Regions from separate parts of the Kitasatospora sp. NPDC101176 genome, predicted to be linked through region 1. Evidence: riboswitches for the same ligand, from Rfam matches in the RefSeq annotation. Region 1 holds a riboswitch; the other holds the start of a gene.
The links. Region 1 has a riboswitch for cyclic di-AMP ahead of ACIRS1_RS23220 (transglycosylase family protein). Riboswitches for the same ligand answer to the same signal wherever they lie in the genome.
Positions count from the first base shown of each region.

Region 2: linked by a shared signal. The riboswitch ahead of ACIRS1_RS00080 (transglycosylase family protein) and the one ahead of ACIRS1_RS23220 (transglycosylase family protein) in region 1 are both predicted to bind cyclic di-AMP.

Region 1 covers NZ_JBIWPA010000017.1:170,779-175,828, forward strand. Annotated here, with positions in the region: gene ACIRS1_RS23215 (cytochrome P450) at 49-1,353, shown strand; cyclic di-AMP (ydaO/yuaA leader) riboswitch at 1,564-1,734, shown strand; gene ACIRS1_RS23220 (transglycosylase family protein) at 1,736-2,647, shown strand; gene eno (phosphopyruvate hydratase) at 2,888-4,174, shown strand; gene ACIRS1_RS23230 (septum formation initiator family protein) at 4,293-4,778, shown strand; partial or broken gene ACIRS1_RS23235 (DUF501 domain-containing protein) at 4,750-5,050, shown strand, end outside.
Region 2 covers NZ_JBIWPA010000001.1:14,437-19,486, forward strand. Annotated here, with positions in the region: gene ACIRS1_RS00075 (hypothetical protein) at 456-1,400, shown strand; cyclic di-AMP (ydaO/yuaA leader) riboswitch at 1,792-1,993, shown strand; gene ACIRS1_RS00080 (transglycosylase family protein) at 1,980-3,266, shown strand; gene ACIRS1_RS00085 (hypothetical protein) at 3,542-3,742, shown strand; gene ACIRS1_RS00090 (LacI family DNA-binding transcriptional regulator) at 3,860-4,879, opposite strand; gene ACIRS1_RS00095 (glycoside hydrolase family 13 protein) at 4,905-5,050, opposite strand, start outside.

The DNA of each region.
Region 1 (5,050 bases):
CCGCGTCCGCGGGGCGGCGGGCCCCGGTGCACCGGATACGGTCGGTCCATGTCAGCGCAGCCCGCCCCCACCGCCCCGCAGCTCTTCACCTGGGAGTTCGCCGCAGATCCGTACCCCGCCTACGCCTGGCTTCGCGAGCACGCCCCGGTGCACCGCACGACGCTGCCCAGCGGGGTGGAGGCCTGGCTGGTGACCCGGTACGCGGACGCGCGGCAGGCGCTCGCGGACGGCCGGCTGTCGAAGAACCCGGCGCACCACAGCGAGCAGGCCCACCGCACGGGCCGGGTCGGCATCCCGGGGGAGCGCCAGGCGGACCTGATGACGCACCTGCTGAACATCGACCCGCCGGACCACACCCGGCTGCGCCGCCTGGTGTCGAAGGCGTTCACGCCGCGCCGGGTCGCGGAGTTCGAGCCGCGGGTGCAGCAGCTCACGGACCGCCTGATCGACGGCTTCGCGCAGCGCGGGTCGGCGGACCTGATCCACGAGTTCGCGTTCCCGCTCCCCATCTACGCGATCTGCGACATGCTGGGCGTGCCGGCCGAGGACCAGGACGACTTCCGCGACTGGGCGGGGATGATGATCCGGCACGGCGGCGGCCAGCGCGGCGGCGTGGGCCGGGCGGTGAAGCGGATGCGGGCGTACCTGCTGGAGCTGATCCACCGCAAGCGGGCGGACCTGGGGGACGACCTGATCTCGGGCCTGATCCGGGCGAGCGACCACGGGGAGCACCTGACCGAGAACGAGGCCGCCGCGATGGCCTTCATCCTGCTGTTCGCGGGCTTCGAGACGACCGTCAACCTGATCGGCAACGGGACGTACGCGCTGCTGCGCAACCCGGAGCAGCGCAGGCTGCTGCAGGAGTCGGTGGCGCGCGGCGAGAGCGCGCTGCTGGAGACCGGGATCGAGGAACTGCTGCGCTACGACGGGCCGGTGGAGCTGGCGACGTGGCGGTTCGCGACCCGGCCGGTGTCGATCGGCGGGGTGGACATCCCGGTGGGGGACCCGGTGCTGGTGGTGCTGGCCGCGGCGGACCGGGATCCGGCCAGGTTCTCGGACGAGAACACCCTGGACCTGGCGCGAACGGACAACCCGCACCTGGGTTTCGGCCATGGGATCCACTACTGCATCGGGGCCCCGCTGGCCCGGTTGGAGGGCCGGAGCGCGCTGGCCACGCTGCTTTCCCGGCTGCCGGATCTGCAGTTGGCGGAAAGGCCGGAGAATCTGCGCTGGCGCGGTGGCCTGATCATGCGGGGACTGCGGGAACTCCCGGTGGAATTCAGCCCGGAGAGCCGTTCCCCGCACGCGCCGCCGGCCGTCCCCCGGGAACCTTCGGACCCTCCGACACGCTGACTGGGTGTCGCCGGCGGCCGTTGGAGCGGTGGCTGAACCTCCATCAATCCGGACATAGCCGCACGGTTGGTGGGCGATCGAGCGCGGGTCGTGATTTCTGTGTGATATCGGTGATATGAGCTTGTGATTGGTCTGAGGATCTGTCTACTCTCCCTGGAGTTCGCAGCTGCGGACCTCGTGCGCGGGACGCCGAATCCTGCCCGCCGCGTCACGGGAAACCGACCAGAACCCTGGGCAGGGGCGGGGGAACCAGGTTTGTTGCCGTTTCCCCACGGCTTGGGGTGAAGCCGCCCGAGCGGAATCGTTTCCGCTGACGGCGGCCGGGCCACCTCCCGGTCCGAACCCGACAGCTCACCTCGCAGGCGTGCGGAGAGGGACCTTCATGCTGTTCGTTGGAACTGGCCGCCACCGTCGTCGTACCCAGGCCGAGAAGGCCATCGCCGTCGCCGGTGTGGCCGGCGTCGGACTCGCGATGCCGATCCTCACCGCCACCGGCGCCTCCGCCGCCCCGGCCTCCGCCTGGGACTCCGTCGCCCAGTGCGAGAGCGGTGGCAACTGGAGCATCAACACCGGCAACGGCTTCTACGGGGGCCTGCAGTTCACCTCCGGCACCTGGAAGGCGTACGGCGGCACCGCGTACGCGCCGCAGGCCAACCAGGCCAGCAAGGGCCAGCAGATCGCCGTCGCCGAGAAGGTCCTCGCCTCGCAGGGGCCGGGCGCCTGGCCGGTCTGCTCGCAGAAGGCCGGCCTGAGCAAGGGCGGCGCGCCGGCGAGCGTCGACACCTCCTCGGACGACAAGCCCGCCGCCGCGAAGCCCGCCGCCAAGCCGGCCCAGCCCGCGGCCAAGCCGGCGCAGCCCGCCGCCAAGCCCGCCCAGCCGGCCGCCCCGAAGCCGGCCGCCCAGCAGCCCGCGCCGCAGCAGGCGCAGCCGCAGGCCCCGGGCTTCTCGGGCAAGGCCGGCTGGGACGCCGACGCGAAGGTGTTCTGGTACCAGAACAACGGCACCTGGTACTGGACCAGCCACCAGAGCGTCTACCAGCAGTTCGCGCCGCAGGCCGCCGCCCAGCAGCACTACGCGCCGCAGGCCGCCCAGCCCGCTCCGGCCGTGCGCACCGCCCCGGCCGCCGCGCAGGGCGGCCACGACTACACCGTCCGGTCCGGCGACACGCTGTCGACCATCGCCGCCGCCCAGGGCGTCACCGGCGGCTGGCGGTCGGTCTACGACGGCAACCGCGGCACCGTCGGCGGCGACCCGAACCTGATCATGCCCGGCCAGGTCCTGCACCTCGGCTGAGCCGCTCCCGCCCGCCGGGCGGAGGGGGCGGGATCCGTCCCCCTCCGCCCGGATTCGGGCCGGTTCGCCCGGGCGGGCGGGTGAACTACCGGTGGGTAGTGCGGCCACACGCTGAGACGGGACCGAGGCCAGCGTGGCCCCGGGGGTCCGGGCGGTTAGGCTCTGGTCGTAACGACTCCGCAATCGTCCCGCCGGCAGCACCAACGTCAGCCGGACCCTGCTTCCGCAAGGAGATGCCTCGTGCCGTCCATCGATGTCGTCGTAGCCCGTGAGATCCTCGACTCGCGTGGCAACCCCACGGTCGAGGTCGAGGTGGGCCTCGACGACGGCAGCACCGGCCGTGCCGCTGTCCCGTCGGGTGCCTCCACCGGAGCCTTCGAGGCCCTGGAGCTTCGCGACGGCGACAAGAACCGCTACTTCGGCAAGGGCGTGGAGAAGGCCGTCCTGGCCGTCATCGAGCAGATCGGCCCGGAGCTGGTCGGCTACGACGCCACCGAGCAGCGCCTGATCGACCAGGCCATGCTCGACCTGGACGCCACCCCGGACAAGTCCTCGCTCGGCGCCAACGCGATCCTCGGCGTCTCGCTGGCCGTGGCGCACGCCGCCTCCGAGGCCAGCGACCTGCCGCTGTTCCGCTACCTGGGCGGCCCGAACGCCCACGTGCTGCCCGTGCCGATGATGAACATCCTCAACGGCGGCTCGCACGCGGACTCCAACGTCGACATCCAGGAGTTCATGATCGCCCCGATCGGCGCGGAGTCCTTCTCCGAGGCCGTCCGCTGGGGCGTCGAGGTCTACCACACCCTCAAGGGCGTGCTGAAGGAGCGCGGCCTGTCCACCGGCCTCGGCGACGAGGGCGGCTTCGCGCCGAACCTGGACAGCAACCGCGAGGCCCTGGACCTCATCACCGAGGCCATCCAGAAGGCCGGCTACGTGCCCGGCCGGGACGTCGCGCTGGCCCTGGACGTGGCCGCCTCCGAGTTCTACAAGGACGGCGCCTACCAGTTCGAGGGCAAGGCCCTCTCCGCCGCCGAGCTCATCGAGTACTACGCCGAGCTGGTCGCCGCCTACCCGCTGGTCTCCATCGAGGACCCGCTGGACGAGTCGGACTGGGACGGCTGGAAGGCCATGACCGTCAAGCTGGGCGACAAGGTCCAGCTGGTCGGCGACGACCTGTTCGTCACCAACCCGGCCCGCCTGGCCAAGGGCATCGAGACCGGCACCGCCAACGCGCTGCTGGTGAAGGTGAACCAGATCGGTTCGCTGACCGAGACCCTGGACGCCGTCGAGCTGGCCCAGCGCAACGGCTACCGCTGCATGATGTCGCACCGCTCCGGCGAGACCGAGGACGTCACCATCGCCGACCTGGCCGTCGCCACCAACTGCGGCCAGATCAAGACCGGTGCCCCGGCCCGCTCCGAGCGCGTCGCCAAGTACAACCAGCTGCTGCGCATCGAGGAGATCCTCGACGACGCCGCCGAGTACGCCGGCCGCGGCGCCTTCCCGCGGTTCAAGCACGAGGGCTGAGACCGCGAGGTCGCGCAAGCCTGACCGGTGCCCCGCCGTTCACCCCGTAGGGTGGACGGCGGGGCACCGTCGCGACCAGGAGGGGATACGGGAGATGGCAGGCTGGAGGATCCCGGGCTTGGCGGCCCGGCCTCGGTTCACGAGCCGGGCGACCGTCCTCGTCCTGGTGCTCTGCTCGCTGGTGGCGATCCTCGCCTACCCGACGCGGCAGTTCATCTCCCAGCGCGCCGAGATCTCCGCCCAACGGGCGAAGGCCGACCACGCGCGCCAGCAGGTCGAGCAGCTGCGCCGGGACAAGGCCCGCTGGCAGGACCCGGAGTACGTCAGGGCGCAGGCCCGCGCCCGGCTGCACTACGCGATGCCGGGGGAGACCCCGTACATCGCGGTGGACCCGGCCGGCCAGGCCGCCGCCCAGCCCTCCGCGTCCGCCGCCGGCCCCGGCCCCTCCGAGGGCTCGGCCACCGGCCCGGTGAAGGCCGCCAAGCCCTGGTACGCCAGCATCTGGGACTCGGTGGACGCTGCCGACACCGCCGCGCTGGCCCCCGCCACCCCCCGTCCGCTCCCACCGTCCCCCGCTGGAGACACCTCCCCCCATGACCACTGAGAACCACCCCAACGTCTCCGACGCCGACGTCGCGGCCATCGCCGCCCAGCTCGGCCGGGTGCCGCGCGGCCTGCGCGGCGTCGCGCACCGCTGCCCCTGCGGCAACCCGGACGTCGTGGAGACGGCACCCCGGCTGCCCGACGGCACGCCGTTCCCGACGCTCTACTACCTGACCTGCCCCAAGGCCGCCTCGCTGATCGGCACCCTGGAGGCGGACGGCGTGATGAAGGACCAGACCGCCCGGCTCGCCGAGGACCCGGAGCTGGCCGCCG
Region 2 (5,050 bases), on a different contig from region 1:
AGCTGCAGTGCACGTGCATCAGCACGGGACGTTGCAGGTGCACGATGCTTTTCACCGGCGGCCCCGAACTCTTCACGGACCCTTTTCCTGACGGTACGTAAACGGACATAGCCGACTGAATCGACGAAGTCCCGATAACCGGCCGTGAGCGGACCCCCGCTGAATGTTGATCTTCGAATGCCGGGAGTCGCACTCCTGTGACCCTCCGTCAGACGCATCGGACAGCACCTCCGTGCTGTGAGACATCTCACGCACCGCACGTGCAACGCACAGCCCCGTCCGGGACGTCACGGCAACCACCGGAGCCCTTCCGGGGGTTGGGTGAGATATGTCCGCATTGCTGTGGATCCGCCCGGATCGGCACACGTCGCGCACCGCGCGCGCACCGCGGCCGCGCGGAACCCGAACGGCAGCCGACTGCAGGCCCGACCGGCCGATGTCCTACGATCTCCGGCATGAGCACCGCAGCCATCCCGGGCGCGCCACTGCCCGTCCGCACTCCAGGCTCCCGTGCGCGGGGGCGCCACCGCCGTCCCGAGCGCCCCGAGATTCCGACCGGCGCCCCGGCCCTGGTGCTGGCCGTGCCCGCGACCGCAGGGCCCGAGTCCCGCTCGGTCGTCGAGGAACTGCTGTCGATCGTCCGCAGCGAGCAGGCCGGCGTCCGCACCGCGGTCGGCTACCTCCCCGGTGGGAACACCGAGGCCGACGACAGCGAGGACCGCACCGTCGCCGAGCTCCTGGCCATGGCCGCCGAGGCCGGCCTGCCGGTGCCCGTCGTGGTCCCGCTGGTCCCCGGCCCGCACGGCTTCCTGACCGAACTCCACGCCCTCGCCGCGGAGTACGGCGCGTCCGTCACCGACGTGCTCGGCCCGCACCCGCTGCTCGCCGAGGCCGTCCACGTGCGTCTGTCCGAGGCCGGACTGGCCCGCGCCGACCGGGCCCGACTGTTCGCCATCGCGACCGCCGCGGACGGCGTGGTCCTGACCACCGTCGGCGGCGAGGAGGCCGCCGCGGCGGCCGGCATCACCGGCGTACTGCTGGCGGCCCGGCTGGCCGTCCCGGTCATCCCCGCCGCGCTCGACGTGCCCGGCTCGGTGGCCGCGGCCGTCAACCACCTCAAGGAGACCGGCTCCCTGCGCCCCGCGCTGGCCCCGCTGGTGATCGGCCCGGAGGCCGACTCCGAGCTGCTCGCGACGGCCGCCGAGGAGACGGGCTGCCCGTCCGCCGCTCCGCTGGGCGCCTACCCGACGGTCGGCCAGCTGATCGCCTCGACCTACCTGGCCGCGCTGCCGGCGCCCTCCCCGGAGGAGCTGGCCCAGGCCGAGGCGGAGGCCGCTGCGGAGGCCGCTGAGGGCACCCACGGCGCCCACGCCGCCGCCGGGGGGCCCGAGGAGCAGTAGCGGGACACCACGCGCACCGAAGGGCCCGGAACGGCTTCGTTCCGGGCCCTTCCGGCTTGCCCCGTACGGGAGTTAAGGGGTGAATAGGTGTGATGTCCGTTCTGTCGATGTTTGATCGGTTCTGCCCGGGGCGCGGGCCGGCGGCCGGGAATCGGCCGCGCCTCCCGCATCGCGGACGCACCCGATCGCACCCCGACGCGCCGTCAGCCGTTTCCTGAGGCACGGCCAGTTGTGCGCACCCGTAGCGCCGTTGCGGGAAAACGATCATTTCGGATCATGACGGACGACGGAAACGATCATTCTCGCCAAACCGTGATGCGCATCACAGTGTTTGCGGTTTGAACTTAAGTCTGCTTAACGTGCTCCCCGTTCGTGACCACACGGACCCAGTTCATCCGCAACGCCGAGTCCTGCCGTCGGATGCCCTGGCAGCGCGAAAACGCACCACGGCAGGAGCGGGGGACCCACAGGTAAGTCGCCCCGGACCGTTCCCAGGAACGGTTCAGGGCTAGGGGTGAAGTCGCGTCCACAGCGCGGCCGGGCAACTCCAGCCCGAATCCGACAGCTCACCTCGCAGGCGTGGGAGAGGACCGCGTCTTCATGCTGCCCACCAACGGCACCCGTCTGTCCAGCCGCACCCGCCGCGTCATCGCCGCCATCGGCGTCGCGGGCGTCGGCCTCACGATCCCCTGCCTCACCACCGGCACCGCCTCCGCCGCCTCCGTCGCGACCTGGGACAAGGTCGCCCAGTGCGAGAGCAGCGGCAACTGGAGCATTAACACCGGCAACGGCTTCTACGGCGGCCTGCAGTTCACCTCCAGCACCTGGGCCGCCTTCGGCGGCACCGCGTACGCCCCGCAGGCCAACCTGGCCACCAAGGACCAGCAGATCGCCGTCGCCGAGAAGGTCCTCGCCTCGCAGGGCCCCGGCGCCTGGCCGGTCTGCTCGGTCCAGGCCGGCCTGACCAAGGGCGGCGCCCCGGCCGCCGTCGACACCTCCGCGGGCTCCACCGCCGGTGCGACGGCCACCAAGCCCGCCCCGGCCGCCAAGCCCGCGCAGACCCCCGCCCCGGCCGCCAAGCCGGCCGCGCCGGCCCAGGAGCAGACCTCCGGCGACTCCGCCAAGAGCACCTGGACCCAGAAGCACCAGGAGCAGGCCCAGGGCGGCGCCCAGGCCGAGAGCGACGACTACACCGTCGTGGCCGGCGACTGGCTGTCCTCCATCGCCGACAAGCACAACATCGACGGCGGCTGGCAGCGGCTCTACGAGCTCAACCGCGGCACCCTGACCGACGGCCCGAACACCATCTACCCGGGCCAGCACCTGTCCTTCAAGGACGCCGGCCAGGGCCGGCAGGCGGCCACCGCGACCAAGTCCGGCTCGGACTTCAGCTGGTTCGACCGTTCGAAGAAGTCCGGCCAGACCACCGACGGCGGTGCCGTGAACGCCAAGCCGGCCGCGCAGACCCAGGCCCCGGCCGCCCAGGCCCCGGCCCAGGCCGCCACCGGCAGCATGGCCGCCGCGGTCTCCTTCGCCGAGTCGAAGGTCGGCCAGGCCTACGTCTACGGCGGCACCGGCAACGGCGGCTGGGACTGCTCCGGCCTGACCCAGGCCGCGCTGCGCGCCGCGGGCGTCTCCATCCCGCGCGTGGCCGCCGACCAGGCCGCCGCCAGCACCCACGTCTCGCTGGACAACCTGCAGCCGGGCGACCTGCTGTTCTGGTCCAACAACGGCCAGGACTCCGGCGTCTACCACGTCGCGATCTACGTCGGCGGCGGCAAGTACGTCGAGGCCGCCAACCCGAGCTCGGGCGTGCGCGAGCAGACCGTCGCCAACTGGGCCCCGGACTTCGCCGGCCGGGTCTGAGGCACGCCGGCGGGCCACGGGCAGCACGGCACAGCCGACGGCTGACGGCTGACGGCTGACAGATTTCAGATTTCAGATTTCAGCCGACAGATTTCATCATCTGAAACCTGTCATCTGTCACCCGCCCCCGTCGCCCGCCGCACGGAACCCCCGGGGGAGAGCCCGATCGCTCTCCCCCGGGGGTTCCGGCGTACCCGCCCTCCGCCGGCCGAAGGTCATGGTCAAAGCCGGCCACAACGGGCATGCTGCTGCTCTGCACCCGAGGAGGAGCCACCATGGCCCAGGTCACCGTCACACTCGACGCCAACCTCGCGATCGACGCGATGCTGCTCTCCGGCACCAAGAACCCGCAGGACGCCGTCGAACTGGTCCTGCGGGACTACCTGGCCCGCGGCCGCCGCACCGGGACCCGGACCGGCGACGCCGCCGACGACCGGCGGCTCACCCGCAGCCGCCCCACCGACCAGCAGGGCTGACCCGCCCCACCCGCCGCCGTCCGCGCCACCCCCGCACACGGCACACGGCACCCATGCGAAACGGGCCCCGGGGAGCGGTCGCTCCCCGGGGCCCGTCGGCCGTCCACGGCCCGTCGCTCAGCGCGCGCAGGCCCCCGTCGAGCCCCGCATGACCAGCTCCGGCTGGAACATGAACTCCCCGCGCTGGGCCGCGTTGCCGCCGACCTCCTCCAGCAGCGCGTCCACCGCCGCCGTGGCCATCGCCTCGACCGGCTGGCGGATCGTCGTCAACGGCGGCTCGGTGAAGGCGATCAGCGGCGAGTCGTCGAAGCCGACCACCGACACGTCCTGCGGCACCGACAGCCCGCGCTGGCGCACCGCCCGGATCGCCCCGAGGGCCATCATGTCGCTGCCGCACACGATCGCCGTGCAGCCCTTGTCGAGCAGCGCCCCGGCGGCCGCGTGCCCGCCCTCGACGCTGAACAGGGTGTGGTGGACGAGGTCCTCGGCCTCCTCCGCGCTGCGCCCGAGCACCTCGCGCATCGCCGCCGTGAAGCCCTCGATCTTGCGCAGCACCGGCACGTACCGGCGCTGCCCCACGGCCAACCCGATCCGCTCGTGGCCGAGTTCGGCCAGGTGCTGGACGGCCATCCACATCGCGGCGCGGTCGTCCGGCGAGATGAACGGGGCGGCGATCCGCTCGCTGTAGCCGTTGATCAGGACGAAGGGCACCCCGCGGCCCGACAGCCGGGCGTACCGGTCGTGGTCGGCGGTGGAGTCGGCGTGCAGCCCGGAGACGAAGACGATGCCCGCCACGCCCCGGTCGACCAGCATCTCCACCAGTTCGTCCTCGGTGGATCCGCCCGGCGTCTGGGTGCACAGCACCGGCGTGTACCCGTGCCGGCTGAGCACCTGCTCGATCACCTGGGCCAGCGCGGGGAAGATCGGGTTGCTCAACTCCGGCGTGATCAGACCGATCAGGCCCGCACTGCGCTGGCGCAGCCGGGTCGGCCGCTCGTAACCGAGCACGTCGAGCGCGGCCAGCACGGTCTGCCGGGTGGCGGCCGAGACGTTCGCCTTGCCGTTGAGTACGCGGGAGACGGTGGCTTCGCTGACCCCCGCCTGCGCCGCGATGTCTGAGAGTCGCGCCGTAGTCACGGTCCCAGAGCCTATTGCAACCACGTCAGACCGCCCACCAGCCGGTGCTGTCCGGTGCGAGCACCGTCTCGCCGCCGTCCACCACCGGGTCCGCCGAGGAGAGCAGCAGCCGCCCGGGCACGGGTATCCGGACCGGCTCGCCGGTGGTGTTCACCGTGCAGACGAAGGCGC